Regions from separate parts of the Bacillus smithii genome, predicted to be linked through region 1. Evidence: riboswitches for the same ligand, from Rfam matches in the RefSeq annotation. Region 1 holds a riboswitch; the other holds the start of a gene.
What was found. Region 1 has a riboswitch for cyclic di-GMP ahead of BSM4216_RS12555 (competence type IV pilus major pilin ComGC). Riboswitches for the same ligand answer to the same signal wherever they lie in the genome.

Region 1 (7,863 bases):
AAATTGTTGTGGAAAACTTGAAACAACCAGAAAGTGACGCAACGGCCGATGGAAATTCCGGCACGGAGAATGATGCAACAGAGCACACAGCGAACGAAAAAATCGATCCTGCTTCACAAAATACAACAACGGGGAGTACGCCGAACAACGAAGCGGACAACCCATCTCAAACCAGTCAGAATGGCAGTTCCTCCAATCAAGAGAAACCGTCTTCTTCAACACAAAATACGAATCAGAGCCATTGCCGCCTTTGAAATTTTAATTAATAATCCGGCTGTACGTAATTTAATTCGCAATGAGAAAATTCATCAGATAAGAAGCGTGATGCAGACAAGCAAACATATCGGCATGCAGACGATGCAAATGTCTGTTCAATCTTTGCTGAATCAAAATCTCATTTCATTGGAAGATGCCAAACCTTATATGACAGATGGTGGTTATTGATGGCAGTTTTTCAGTACAGCGGCCGTAATCGCAAAGGGGAAAGAGTGAAAGGAACGGTGAAAGCAGATACTCGCAGCAAAGCGGTGCAAAAGTTGAAAGAAAATGGCATTGCCGTTGCCGCACTGGAAGAGATGACTGGCCTGCTTTACCGTGAAGTCAATATTCTCCCCAAAAAGGTCAAATACAAAGATTTAGTGATTTATATTCGACAATTTGCAACGCTCATAAAAGCCGGAATCAGCGTTGTGGAAGCGACAAAAATATTATCTGAACAAACAGATAATCGTCTGTTGAAAGATGCGCTTGTCGAAGTCGAAGAAGAAATTCGTTCGGGGATTGCTTATTCTGAGGCTGCCCGAAAATTTCCGAATATTTTCCCGTCCATTTATATAAATATGGTAAAAGCCGGAGAAGTCGGCGGACAGTTGGATGAAATTTTAGACCGGCTGGCGACTTATTTCGAAAAACAATACGAAATCAGGCAAAAAGTGAAATCGGCCATGGTGTATCCGCTGGCGATTCTTTTCGTTGCTATTATGGTAGTCTTTTTTATGTTTATTTATGTTGTGCCCATGTTTGAAGAAATGTTTGCTTCTCTTGGTGCCAATCTGCCGTTGATAACTAGATTGATGCTTATGATCAGTCACGTTTTAACGTCTTACGGTTGGCTTATTGTATTGATTGTGATGGCGTGCTCGCTTTTATTCTGGCTATGGATGCGTTCACCGAGAGGCAATTATTTGCTTGATTATATGAAACTTAAAATTCCTGTGTTCGGTAAAATCATTCAAAAATCGGCGCTTGCTCGGATGGCGAGAACATTAAGTTCATTGTTTTCCGCTTCAGTCCCGATTCTTGATTCATTAACCATTGTTGAACGTATAGTGGACAATCAAGTCATCATCAATGTGCTCAATCAATCGAAAGAATCATTGGAAGAAGGAAAATCAATGGCTGAGCCGATGATTGGACATTGGGCTTTTCCGCCTTTTGTTACAAGAATGATTATTTTAGGCGAAAGCTCCGGGACGTTAGATTTTATGTTGGAAAAAGTGGCGGATTTTTATGAATCGGAAGTTGAACAAGCAACTGAACAAGTGAAAACATTAATCGAGCCGATGCTCATTGTGTTTTTGGCGGTCGCGGTTGGCATCATCATTTTATCCATTTACGTCCCGATTTTTCGCATTTATCAAGGTTTTTAAAAGAGTAATGGATAGAGAGACTATTAATAGAAAATTCATACTTTTTTCACGGAAAAATTTAGTGACTTTCTACCTAAAAAACGTATAATAGAGTTGTAAACTTTCGGAATTTGGAGTGATGAAGAGTCATTTGTATCTGGGCACTTGAATGACTTGGAGCGAGTAGTGCAACCTCCCATTTTCTGTTTTCCTAATAAAAATAGTATTTGAGAGGAGTTGGGGCGATCGTTTAAACATGAAATGATGGCTCAAGTTTCTATTTTTCATTGATCGTTGGAAGAATTATTAGGAAAGAAAGAGGGAGTGTCATGAAAAAATTGCAAACTGTCGTGAAAAATCAAAAAGGTATGACGCTGATTGAATTATTGGCTGTTGTTGTCATTCTTGCCATTATCGCAGCGGTGGCTGTACCAAGCGTCGGAAAAATTATCGATAACAGCAGAGCCGATTCGAATCGATCCAATGCCTTGTTAATTATTAATGCAGCTAAATTAGCGATTGCCGATGATGAAAACAGTACAGTATCGTCGAAAATAAAAAGTTCAAATGGCGCCACTCTTCAAGATTTGGTGGATGCCGGCTATTTAGATGCGATTCCAAAAGATCCATATGATAAGTCAAAAACTTATGCGAGCGGTAGTTATGTAAAAAAGGATGATACAGGTTATTACATTCAATTAGTAACTAGTAAAGGTACATTTAAAGGCTCTGAAAAAGATATCAACTCAGGCAATTTTTAATCCAATTAATAAGGAATGATCGTTTTAAGGTCTGGATTACTATCCAGACCGTATCCTTATTTTCATTTACTTTCTGTATTGTGACACAATGGAAAGAAACAGCTTCTCTCTTAAGTAATGATAGTTTAGCAATGATCATGGCGTTTTTCGCTTAAGTGAGTATTTGCTATCACAAGGAATGAGAGGATCGAGAATGAATACGTTTTGGACTGTTTATTTTGCCGTAATAGGTCTTGTGTTCGGTTCGTTTTTTAATGTTGTGGGGCTTCGCGTGCCAAACCATGAATCGATCGTTTTTCCAAGCTCACATTGTCCTTATTGCCATCATAAACTGCGTTGGTTTGAAAATATTCCTTTGTTTTCTTTTTTCTTTCTCAAAGGCAAATGCCGGTCGTGCAAAAGAAAAATTTCATGGATCTATCCTATTTTTGAAGCTGTCACGGGTGTGCTCTTTGCTTTTTCTTTTTATCAATTTGGCTGGAGTATGAATCTGGTGATGGCTTGTTTGTTTACATCCTTGCTCGTCGTTATTACCGTTTCGGATTTAGCTTATATGGTGATTCCTGATAAGATTTTGCTGCCGTTTATGATTCTTTTTATCGTCATTCGACTCCTTTCGCCAACCGTACCGTGGTGGAGTTCATGGGCGGGTGCCGTGATTGGATTTGGACTTCTTTTTCTCATCGCGGTTGTGACAAACGGGGCAATGGGCGGAGGAGATATTAAGCTGTACTTTGTCATCGGGTTGATTTTAGGATTAGAAAAGACTCTATTGTCATTTTTTCTGGCTTGCTTGTTTGGATCGTTATTCGGATTGATTTTCCTGTTCAAAGGAAAATTTAAGAAAGGAAAACCGGTTCCTTTTGGCCCGTTTATAGCTGCCGGTGCCATTCTTGCCTTTTTTTATGGACAAGATATGATAGATTTCTACATAAGAACCATGTGGAGTTAAGGAGATCAGGAAATGAAGTCCTATACATATGGCAAACGAAAGAAATTACAAATGATCATAACGGATGATTATTTGCGTTTACTGGTGACAAAAAAAATACCATTCTCTCATTCAATCAAAAAGCATTGCCGGACGGAATCATTTCAGGCGGATTTATTGAGAATGAAGATTACTTGCTTGGTATGATCGAGGAACAGCTCATAGAATATGGCGCCAAAAAGCTGCCTGCCTTTCTTTGCCTTCCGGACGGGCATACTTTTTTGCGGAAAGTGGCCATTCCTGAAGATGTTCCGAGTGATGAAATGAAAGGATATCTTTATATGGCTGCCAATGATTCCATTCCGCTTCCTTTTGAAGATCCGATTATTGAAACGGTAGAATGGCAAGATGAGAGTGAAAATGGCCGAGAAGCATTGATGATTGCAGCGCGGGAGGCGATTGTGAACCAGTATGTCGGTTTATTGGAAAAACTAAAATTAAAGCCGAGAGTTATGGATTTATCGCTTTTATCGTTGTATCGTCTGTATTACCATTTGAATCGGGTTCGTCCGGATGACCGTATTTTATTGCTGCAAATCCATTATTCGTATATTCAAGTATCGATTTTTGAACAACATCAGCCGATTTATGTTCACTATGTAAACTTGCCTGCAAATAGAGAAGCGTATATCAACCGCTCACATATGGATTATGAATATTATATGCCGGAAGGAATTGAAGATTTGCTCGGTGAATATATTCGCACGATCGTTCAGGAAATAAGCCGATTGCAAAACTTTTACGAATTCACCATCATGCAAGGGGAAAAGCGATTGAATAAAATCGTCGTAGCGGGGGACCATCCTTATTTACAAACCATTTCCGAAGTTTTGCAAGAGCAAATTGAAATGGAGATCGATGATGCATTGACTGTGCCGTTATTTCAAAATAAAGAAAATATCAATATTCCGCCTGCTTTTTCTGACTGTATTGGACTAGCCCTCCACCCTGCAGAATGAGCATCAGAAGGTGAGTATATGTTAGTAGAAATCAATTTCATTGAAAAAAAGAAAAAACCTTCTTATCTCTTGATTGGCCTTTTTATCTTGCTCGTTCTTTTTATTTTTTTGCTTGTTTTTCTTCTCATCTATGGCCATTCATTGCAAAAACAAGAAGCCGAGCTGCAAGAGAAAGTGGATTTTGCCACAAAGCTGCAAGCTGCGAAAATGAAAGCGAACCATCAAAATCCTGAAGTCGAGTCCTTCCATCAATACGAAACGGCTGTGAAATGGGCGCAAAATCAACCCATTGAAACGACGAAAATATTGAAAGAACTCACGGAAAAGCTGCCGGAAAGAGGATATTTGTTGCTATTTTCACTGACAGATGATCAAGAAGCGGATATGATCGTTCAATTTGATACAAAAAGCGAGATTGCTTATTATTTGAAACGACTCAATGAAATATCATGGATCAAGAAAGCGACGTTAAAGAGTTTTGGCGTTCCGCCTCAAACAAATGATACAACCGGCAGCGTGAACGGTTATACAACCGATAATGCAACAGACAACACCGCTATTGATCCAACAACGTTGCCGCGCTATCAAGCGGAGTATGTTTTACAGCTTGAAACGAGTAAATTAAAGATCGATACAGAAAAGGATGAGTAGGCATGAGCAAACGAGTGAAAATGTTGATCCCGTTAATTCTTGTGATCCTTTTCTGTTTTTTAGACATTTTTTATTATTGGAAAGCAATCGTCCCTGCCAAAAAACAGATTGCTGCCCTTTCTTCGCAAATGGCTCATGTCAATGATTCATCGGAAAAGGTTCAATCTCAATCTGAAAAACAATTATCAGCAGACGATTTGAAAAAGGTCTATCAATGGCAGGCAGCGCTTCCTTGGAACGATTCTGTCGACCAATTTATTTTGGATTTGCAAAAGGCTGAAGCATCATCAGGCTGTACCATTATTCAATACGCCCTTGCGGAAGACTCTGACTCATCAACCGATGCCGGTGATGGTACGAATCAGGCGGATCAAATGACTGGAACAAACTCAAACTCCAATGCGACTAGTTTCAATACGGGTGAAACGACGAGTACAACTGCACAAAATAACGATACGAAACCATCAAAAACGGCCAAAACTTCATTGCCGTCGGGGGTAAAACAAGAAAAAGTCAATTTAGTCGTACAAGCGTCAACGTATCCTGAGATTTATCAGTTTTTAAAAAAATTGGAGCAAATGGATCGTGTCAATCGAGTGGAATCGATCCAATTTGCTGGAAATGACGAACCTGTTTCCACAGAGAATGAAGCGAATGCCTTAACGGTTAATATGACGATTTCCGTTTATTATGATTCAACGATTGCCAAAAAGTTAAAACTAACGCCGCCAAGTATCTCGACTCCGGATCCTTCAGGGAAAAGCAATCCATTAGTACCGGTGGCGCCGACCAATCAATCGACGGAAAACAATCAGAACAACGACCGGAACAACAATGGTACTGCTGATCATACGCAAACATCAGAAAACAATCAAAGCCAAACAACAAATGCCGATCAACCTTCGACGAGTGAAAACTCTCCTAATCAATCAAATGAAAAGATCCATCAGTCTCCATGATGGCAAACATGGAGAAGCGAAGGTTTGATGTGTAGAGAAAATACGAATTTTTGTACTGGATGATTAATTTGGGAAGGAAATCGAGTACATGAATTCGTATTCTTTTTGTATGGATGATAAACATTGGAGGCTTTTTTGGGCATATTCATTTTCCGGGTTTTGTTCCAGTTCCTGTTTATAAACGATAAAGGATTTCACCAATGATTCCGTGTAATTCGGCACTTTTCCGGTAAAAGGTTTCACCATTTTTTTAGGAATATTGGCTTGTTCTTTGAAAGCCAGCGCTTTGCGTTCGTGGAAAAAGCCTACATTTCCTTGTTTCGGATGATGAAGGTCTCCTTGCAGCGGGTGCTTTTCTACCGCTAATATTTGCACGGTATAATGTTCCGGTCGTTCGTCCGTAATTTTTCCGATATATTTTCCTGTTTTGTAAATGGCGGTTACCACATCTCCTATATCCATGATTCGTTCCTCCTGAAAAGTCTTTTTCATAAACATAACACAAAAAGAATGGAACGGGAAAAGAACTTTTTAGTCGGGAAGCTCCAGCCGAAGTTGCGATGTGGAAATTTCATCCGCAATAAGGTAAAGTAAGAGAGATAATAAAACGGAAGGAGAAAATTTATGACATTTCCGCAATTAACCAATCAAGTAGCAGAAAATGAGATCGTTGTTGAAATGAAGACCAATAAAGGCAGCATTAAAATCAAGCTGTTTCCGGAATACGCGCCGAAAACCGTGGAAAATTTTATTACTCACAGCAAAAACGGCTATTACAACGGATTAATTTTTCATCGTGTGATTCGCGATTTTATGATTCAAGGCGGCGATCCGAAAGGAAATGGAACAGGTGGAGAGAGCATTTACGGAAAGCCATTTGAAGATGAATTCTCGCCGAATTTGTTTAACATTCGAGGAGCGCTCTCGATGGCCAATGCGGGGCCAAACACAAATGGAAGCCAGTTTTTTATTGTCCAAAATCAAAACATCGATCCTGGTTTTCGGGAACAAATGGAAAAAGCCGGGTATCCGAAAGAAATTATTGACGTTTATATGGAGAAAGGTGGAACGCCTTGGCTTGACTTCCGCCACACTGTCTTTGGACAAGTGTTGGAAGGAATGGACGTTGTAGATGAAATCGCCAACGTGGAAACAGATCAACAAGATCGTCCTTTGGAAGATGTGATTATTGAAACGATATTGGTGGCCGAATAAATGAAAGTCCTCCGCGGGATGCTTCAATCCGGCGGAGGAACGATGGATTTCGAACATGATGATTTAAAGGTAGAATGTAAGAAATCAGAATTTTGGGAACAAAATGTTTGATGTGGCTGCTGTTTTCTCGTATTTGAATCGAGAATGGACGAAGGGGATAGAAGTTGGAATGGTGAAGAGAAATAGGGAGCTCATTACTATTAAGGGGGCTGTTTTGTTTTGATCGCTTTCATATTAGGTTTGTTTTTGTATTTTCCGGAAGATAAATCGGAGTATATTCCGGCGGCTATATCTATGACCATTTTTTTTATTTTGGCAGTGATCGCCTTCCTGTTGATTAAAAAAATCTCCAAAAAAGAAGAGGAAAAAACAAGGGAATTAGAAGAGCAAATTAATAAACAGAGACGCCATTTAAGGAAATAAGCTCATTATTTTAAATTGGCGAATTTATGTATCCAAACCATTGGGCGCCGGTTCAGATGACCGGCGCTTTCGTCCATTTACGGCAACGTGCTGCATGAAGTGAATTAGTCTTTCGAAAACGCAGCTTTCATTCGCTTCAAACCTTCCTCGACTAAGGAGCGCGGGCAGCCGACATTCATACGGACAAACCCTTCTCCGCCTGGTCCGTATTTAGGGCCGGACTCTAAAGCCAGTTTTCCTTTGAATAAAAGCCGCTCTTTTATTTCTTGATCCGTT
Region 2 (7,813 bases), 360 kb from region 1:
ACGTAATACCTTAAATCGTGTTCGGAAAAAAGATCAATTTGAAGTGGCAGAGGATCTCAAACTGATTTATCGCGCACCGAATAAGGAGATTGCGTTACAGATGTTTCAACAGTTTGAGTCGAAATGGTCGAACAAGTATCCGAGAGAAGTTCAATCTTGGGCCAATGAGTTGGATGTCCTCCTTACATTTATGGATTATCCAAGCAGTATTCGAAGTGTGATTTACACGACCAATGCCATTGAACGAACGATCAAAGAGATTCGGAAACGTCTAAAGCCGATGAACAGTTTGAGTAGTTTAGAAGCCGCTGAAAAAGTCGTGTATTTGACCATCCAAGATTTTAATGAGAAATGGGCAGGACGAAAATTACGAGGATTTGCTGAAGCCTATGAAACCCTTCAACAAATGTTTGAAAAACGTTATAACTAACCAAATATTGTAAACGAACAAAATAAAGGGATTCTCCCTTTCCACACAGGAGACTGAATATTCAGTCTCCTGTGTAGAGGAAATCGAACCCCTATCCATTCCAAATCCATTTCAGAGATACCCTATCTATCTTACATAACACAAAATTCTTGACGGTACCAATTGGCCTTTCTATATATCTAATATTTGAAATGAATAAGAAAAAATAATTAAATCAGAACATAACAATTTTGCTTTAATAAATTTGTTGTCCTTGATACCAAGAGATGGCGTTATATACTTGCAACAGTAGAGAAAATGGTAAAATCACTGAGAATTAACAACCGTGGTTGGTATTGGAGTATATTAGGGAAAATGATTAGTTGTGTTAGAAGTTATATTCTAATCAGGTGAATGCTGCTCGTATCGCAGAAGTTTTTTTAGTTCTCGACTAGCATTCAAAAAGATTGACGATCCTTGATATGCTTTTCAGCAGTGCTGGACAGAAATTGTAGAATCTCCTTATACCCATTGCAACAAACTATCAATTTTGGTGCCTTTTTGGTGCCGATTTATAAATTTTAGAGGTTTCTCGTAAGCCTCACCCTCACCAAACTTTTGGCAAACCTCTTTTTACGATCATCCTTAAGAGATAATTGGCGTCGCTGACCTGCTATTGGTTCAGGAGGAGTATTTGGTAGATACACAGATTCTTTATCACCTTTTTTATTTTTGCGGGACTTACAGAGAAAAAAGAAAAGCCCCCGAGAGGGCTATCTTAATTTCTTTCACACGCATAATTGTCGTGATCTCTATCTAATTTAGGTTGATAAGCTGGATGACCAGCGGGAACTCCATCTGGATAGACTTTTCTAAGTTCAGTACAATTTGCAAAATCTGTTTGGCCAGTACTTGGTGTTGTTGCAGAAGGAGCAGTTGGTTGTGTATTGGCGTTGTTATTAGAGCTAGAGCTTGATCCAACGCTTGTATGAGAACTTTGTGTTGAATGTGTTGAGTGTGACGTGTGATGACTTGCGGTTTGATCGGCTGCACAACCATTGAATCCTTTGTCCGTCACATAGCCTGGTTCTGACCATATATTTAAGTGCTTGTTTTGAGCTGCTTTTTCATCATTTTCATATGTTGATAGATATTTGTACGGCGGGTCGTATATGTATGCAACACGGGCATATCCTTCTTTCAACAGTTCTTCTTGTACAGATTTACCGTCAACAAACACATATGCAAGTAGACGTCCGTATTTATCTCTTTCGCTGCCCTTGTCAAATTCAAGGGACAGATTGCCGCTATTTACTAATTCACGGTTTCTTTCTGCTGCAGCCTTAGCGTACGGTTGAACACATGTGCCAGGCTTTTTCGATTCTGGCGTATCAACAAGTAAATAGCGAACCGTTTCTTCTTTGCCTTTGTAGTTAACTTTGATGGTATCACCGTCTACAGTTTCAATGAGAGTAACTGGAATTAAGTTTTTATTCGTATCATCATAAGATGATGACTTTAATGACGGGGTAGAAACTGGTGTACGTTTTTCTTTGGAAACATTATGTTCTTTAGTAGTTTTGCTATCATCTGATTTTTGTTTCGTCTCAGTAGAAGCAACTTCTGTTTTATTTGGATGGGATTTGTCTTTCTCAAGATCTGGTGCATTTGACGCAAAAACTACAGATAGAACCAATAAAACAATTGATGCTATGGAGAGTTGCTTCCAAGCCCGATTTCGTTTGATTCCAAAAATAATTGTGGCAATTAAAGCCGCAAGGAACGCAACTATAAAAAATACTGCTAATGTATTGAATGGTTCCTTTAGCGAAAACCATAAAAGCGTTAATAAAGAACCGAAAAGAAAAGTGGATATCGAGATGGATTTTTTATTTTTTTGACTCAATAAGCCAATGCCTGCTACCATGGCTATAATCCCGATAACTCCCAAAATATTAATAAATAACCATTTAATGACTATTATTGCTAGAGATAATAAAACTAGCAATAGTACGATCCCCAAGCAGCCTGCTATAATATTGGGCATTGAATAACACCCCTAACTGAAAGATTTTGGATACAGAATTTATCTTTCACACGCGATAAAATCGTGATCCCGATCCAATTTTTTGTTTGCATCATATAAAGCTTGTGAAACATATGGCTTATAGCGCGTTTTTCCACCCTTGTTTTTTACGCTTGCAGAACGGGCAACTCCACCTTTGTATACTTTGTTCATTTCTGTGCAGTTTTTGAACGTTTTGGTTTTGACTGCTGCCTCTGTATCGTGGCTGGAATAAACAGAAAATCCTAAAATCAAACAACCAGAAGCTAAGATTCCAAACCATTTTTTCATGATGATTCCCCCTAAAGTAAATTTTGTATGTGAATTATAAAGGTTATCATAGCCGTTTCATTATTTACTTTTAAAGGGCAGGCCTCGAGAAAAGAGCTATCTTGGATAACACTCAAGCAAAGTTAATGAGTGTTTTAACAACATGATCTGATAAAAGTACTTAATTAGCACGGTCGTTATTGGAATGAAATAGCCTTTTCTCGTACATGAATTCATCTCCAATAGACCTATGAATATAGTACTAGATAACATGCAAAAAAATAAATCTTCAAGATAAGCTCATCGAATACTAATGGATCCGGTCTTTTCCCAGTTACCATGTCTGCTCATTACGCTGGAATGGAGGGCAGCACGCCTAGCAAGTTCTCATTTATTCCAAATTATTATTATCTTAATTTTACGATTTTTTCAATATACAATTCCAATTTTACCATGTTTTTATTTTGGAAAAAATAAAATGGCTAGTAAAGCAAATAGAGGGAAAGTTTTCTTTTCGATTTAACTAGTAATTTTCTTCAAAATGGGAATTAATTCTTGAAAGAAAGGCTTCACAATAAAGTCAGTGGCACCTAGCTTAAGAGCTTCCATGATCAAAGTTTTTTGTCCCATGGAGGAGCATATGACAACTTTGGCTTTCGGATTATGCTTTTTGATTTCATTTAAAGCGTCTAATCCATTTTTATAAGGCATGATGATGTCAAGCAATACAACATCAGGACGAACTTTTTGATAGAGTGTAATGGCTTCACAACCGTTGGAAGCCTCAGCCACAACCTTGAAGTTGTCATTGGACAAAAGTTGTTTTAAATGATTCCTCATAAACTGAGAGTCATCCGCAATAAGGACAGTTGTAAACGTTTTTTTCAATTGAATCCAATCCTTTCCTAAAATTTAGGCAAATATTAAGAAAGGAATTGCAGTTTTGAACAAGATTTATCAAGAATAAATCTTGGCAGCCCGGCTACCATGACAATCTATAGATTGTTTTAGGCCCGTGGCTTTGCGTCTTTTACTTTCGTAAAATTTGCCCAATCATATCATAACATATCGAATTTTGTCGATAAAGTTTTGTACTTTATAATAAAATGTTTACTTTTACGTCAAGAATAGCAAAGAGCAGATGGAAATGAAAAAGAGGAAATCGTATAAAACGTGATTGTAGCGGCAGCAAAAGCAGAAGAACATGAAAAAAGAGGAGTCTCGCTGCAGCGAACAGCATTCAGAAGAGATATAATTTACAACACTTATGCTCATCATGTATAATAGTATTGAGTAATTCCATATGATAATAAAAAATGAAGGTGCAGCAACACCTTCGACTATACAATAGACGGTTCCCTTCAAGGGGGATCGACAAGGCAGAAAGAATCCATAATCCACCCGGTCTCGTTAACTCAAGGGTGGATTATTTTCTTTGGTGATATGACAGTATCGAAACAATGAGACTTGCGAAAGTGAGTGCAAACATCAATGCTTGAAATACCGTCATCGGCATCACCCCCTCTCTTTTAGGGGTAAAATGCCGACCACCCTTGAGCTTTTCCCGTAGCTATTGTATTTCTATTATATCACGTGTTTATTTTTTTTCATAGATTATTACGAACGTTTGTTCCTTTTTTACCAAGTTAATGATTTGATTTCGCGATTTTTGCATGTGATGAATTGCTTTTTTTAATGATGGCAAGGGGTTCAATAGAAAGTTGTATTGGTAAAAAATAGATAGTACAAGGGGAAGCAGTGGAGAGTAAATATCTTTTGCTAAGTAATATGGATAGTCGCTTTTTCCTATTTCGATTGAAATATAAGAAATGCCTTTTACTAGAATGTCGAGGGCTTTGTCACTGTTAATTCATAACAACACCCCTCTTCTGATTTAGTAGAAGAGGGGTGAGGGGATATTAGGCGTTGGTTTCTTCTTTTTCGTAAATCGGCACCCAGCCTTCAGTTGTGACAAAAATGCGTATGGCGACAACGCGACGATCTTCTTGCAGTGTAAAATAGTGGCGCGTATTTTCGGGAACGGAAATTAAATCGCTCGGCTCTAACTCGACGTCAAAAAACTTTCCGTCTTTTCCTTGAATCACAAAGATTCCGTGGCCGCTGACAATAAAGCGGACTTCGTCATCTGTGTGATGGTGTTCACGCTTGAAATTTGTGAGCAATTCATCCAAGTTCGGTGTATTTTCAGATAAAGAAATGACATCTTGCGCTTTATAGCCGCGACGTTCGGAAATATCCGCAATTTCCTCTTTAAACGTTTCTAAAATTTCATTTTTTTCTTCTTCCGTAAGCAAATATTTCTCACGCAAATGTTCCGGGAGTTTGGTAATATCCCATTTTTCGTAAATAACGCCTTGCTCGTCTAAAAATTGGATTACTTCTTCTTCCTTTGTAATTCTTTCATTTGTTTCATGTAAACGAATCGTTGCCATTTTTCTTCCTCCTTTATTTTTGCTTATCCCTTTTGTGCTTTAAAGCGAAAGTGGGGTCAGGCACCTTAATTTGATATGATAACTGAATAAAAATTCATATGCTTCCAAATATTTTTTCGCTTCAAATGCGGTGCGCCCCCATACGGTAATGCCGTGATTGCGAATGAGGACGGCGCCTGCATCGTCATGCACATGCCGGGCGAATTCTTTCGCCAGCGTTGGAATATGAGCGTGATTTTTGATGATTGGAATGCGAATCACAGCGTCTTCTTCCCAAAGTCCGAACGCTTTTATAATTTCTTGATTGCTAAATTCCACTTCTCCAATGTCACCGTATAATTCAGAAATGACATTATTATCGATGGTATGGACATGGAGGCCGCAGCCTGCATTGGTTCTGTTATAAATTTCCACATGCAAAAGCGTTTCCGCTGAAGGTTTTAAATGGGTCTCTTCAGCCGGATGGCCAAGCGCATCTACGAGAAGGAAGTCTTCATCGGTTTGCTTTCGTTTATCTTTTCCGCTCGCGGTAACAAGAAAGTGGAGAGGATCATCGGAAACTTTAATCGATAAGTTCCCGCTTGTTGCAAAAAACCAATCGCGCTCGGCCAACTCCGCTTTCACATCGGCAAGTTCCTTCCATTTTTTCTCAAGTTCACTCATGCTCCCACCTCCAGCTTCACAAACACCTCCACTACATCAAAAAACGTGTTGAACGGTGAATGGGAAATGCCTAGTTTCTTGCACTTTTCCAGTAAAAAGTCGCGAGCAATGACATGGTCCGCTAATTTTGCCACAGCTAAATCCGTAATGGAATCTCCTATGACGATATGGAATCCATCCGGTTTTGAGTGCTTCCGCAGCAGCGACGGCTTGCAACAGCCGCAACCGTTTTGGCAATGTTCATCACACGAATAAGGCCAAACAATTTGAATGGTTTCATTGCTAAAATCTGAACCGTTGCAAAAAATGCGTTCTTTTTCGATAAGCCCTTCCAGAATCGGATAGACGAAAAAATCAATGCCGCCGCTCACTACATAGAGCGGAATGTCGTGTTGTCTTGTAAAATCGACAAATTCCCGAAAGCCGTCGCGAATACGGGCCGTTTGTAAAACGTAGTCCGTAATCTCTTCTTTCAATTCGGAAGAAAGGAGGGAAAACATGTTTCCGACACCTTCTTGAACGGTCAGCCGCTCCGCCAATATATCGTCTTTTAGCATTTCCCATTCCGGAGGAGCAAACTGTTTCATAATCGCAGCGATATTATCTTGGGTGGTAATGGTTCCGTCGAAATCGCAAAAAATGATTGGTTTTGTCATACTGCCACCTCGTGCGCGCCCCATAAATCAATAGCTTTTTTCAACTCTTTATGGTCTTTGGCAGCTTCTTCCAGAGTTTTTCCTGCCAGCACGGCCTCAATCGCTGCACGGAATGCTTTTCCGCCGCCTTCAGCTCCATCCGGATGGCCGTGTATTCCGCCGCCGGCATTAATGACGCTATCGATTCCAAAATCGCGAATTAAAAGCGGCACTAGACCTGGATGGATACCCGCAGATGGAACCGGGAAAGATCGTTTCCAATGCTCATCTTCTTTCGTCAACTCGTCGGCAATGCCGAGCGCTTCACTTCGATCAAGGGCGACGCTTCCATATGGCGATGGGAAAAGAGCAAAATCGGCTCCGGCTAATCGAAGCAATTTTCCAAGCAAGAGCGGGCTTTTGATGCCATAAAACTCTGATGGTGTAAGTGCACCGCTGACAGCTGGATGGGCCATAATCGGAATGGCAATGTCTTCATCTTCGCGCAAGCCTTGCAATACGTCTAATCCATAAGCGAACACGTTAAAAAGAATCACATCGGCACCGATTTCCGCCGCGCGTTTTGCTTTTTCTTTTAACTCGAATGTTTTGCCCGTTAAATTGACCGCATACAACGTTTTCTTTCCTGTTTTTTCGTATACGTCGTTCAGCACGGCTTTCCCGTTGGCGATTCGCTTTTCAAACGGAGTTAAGTCGTTTTCGAACAAAATTTCGTCGTCTTTCACGAGATCGACTCCGCCGAGGGCTTGTTGTTTTAACTGCTCCGACAAATAATCTAAATCACGCCCGATGACTCCTTTAAAAATACTCATGAGAAGCGGACGATGATCGGCGCCGACTTTTTGGCGAATTCCGTCTATTCCGAAGCGCGGACCGGGAAACTGTTTTTTTAATTCTTCAGAAAAAGCAAGATCGACCAGTTTCACTTCGCCATCGAGCGACAGCTTGCCGAATACGGTTGTTAAAATCGCCGGTAAATCGGCGCTGAAATTGAGGCTTGGATACGCAATGCGGACAAGTCCTCGCTTCACACGTTTGCCCAGATACTCATTGACTCGCTCGTCCTCTTCCAACGGTGTGACGCTCTCGACTTCTCCTTTATGCTTCTGCAATTGTTCTTTTTGCAGCTGCGGCAAATTGGTCCAAGAACCAACCGTGAGGCCAAGAGCAATTCCTTCTGCTTTTTTCTCCAAATCTTTCTCATCGTGAATAAGATAGGTGGCAATGACTTGGCTCATGTTCATCCCTCTTTCTAAGTTCAATAAAAAAACCTCTTCATAAGAAGAGGCTAGAGGTT

Region 2: another riboswitch for cyclic di-GMP. It lies ahead of BSM4216_RS14170 (response regulator); the one in region 1 lies ahead of BSM4216_RS12555 (competence type IV pilus major pilin ComGC).

The regions. Positions count from the first base shown of each region.
Region 1 is NZ_CP012024.1:2,664,143-2,672,005, reverse strand. It holds gene BSM4216_RS17250 (VanW family protein) at 1-254, shown strand, start outside; gene BSM4216_RS12560 (type II secretion system F family protein) at 444-1,649, shown strand; cyclic di-GMP riboswitch class II at 1,753-1,835, shown strand; gene BSM4216_RS12555 (competence type IV pilus major pilin ComGC) at 1,958-2,389, shown strand; gene BSM4216_RS12550 (prepilin peptidase) at 2,583-3,341, shown strand; gene pilM (type IV pilus biogenesis protein PilM) at 3,443-4,339, shown strand; gene BSM4216_RS12540 (hypothetical protein) at 4,358-4,990, shown strand; gene BSM4216_RS12535 (hypothetical protein) at 4,993-5,949, shown strand; gene kapB (kinase-associated lipoprotein KapB) at 6,013-6,411, opposite strand; gene BSM4216_RS12525 (peptidylprolyl isomerase) at 6,574-7,164, shown strand; gene BSM4216_RS12520 (hypothetical protein) at 7,384-7,587, shown strand; gene BSM4216_RS12515 (MalY/PatB family protein) at 7,692-7,863, opposite strand, start outside.
Region 2 is NZ_CP012024.1:3,027,839-3,035,651, reverse strand. It holds gene BSM4216_RS14185 (IS256 family transposase) at 1-430, shown strand, start outside; gene BSM4216_RS14180 (thermonuclease family protein) at 1,188-2,123, opposite strand; gene BSM4216_RS14175 (excalibur calcium-binding domain-containing protein) at 2,496-2,765, opposite strand; gene BSM4216_RS14170 (response regulator) at 3,264-3,632, opposite strand; cyclic di-GMP riboswitch class I at 3,714-3,804, opposite strand; gene BSM4216_RS14165 (1,2-dihydroxy-3-keto-5-methylthiopentene dioxygenase) at 4,664-5,197, opposite strand; gene BSM4216_RS14160 (methylthioribulose 1-phosphate dehydratase) at 5,237-5,860, opposite strand; gene mtnX (2-hydroxy-3-keto-5-methylthiopentenyl-1-phosphate phosphatase) at 5,857-6,516, opposite strand; gene mtnW (2,3-diketo-5-methylthiopentyl-1-phosphate enolase) at 6,513-7,754, opposite strand.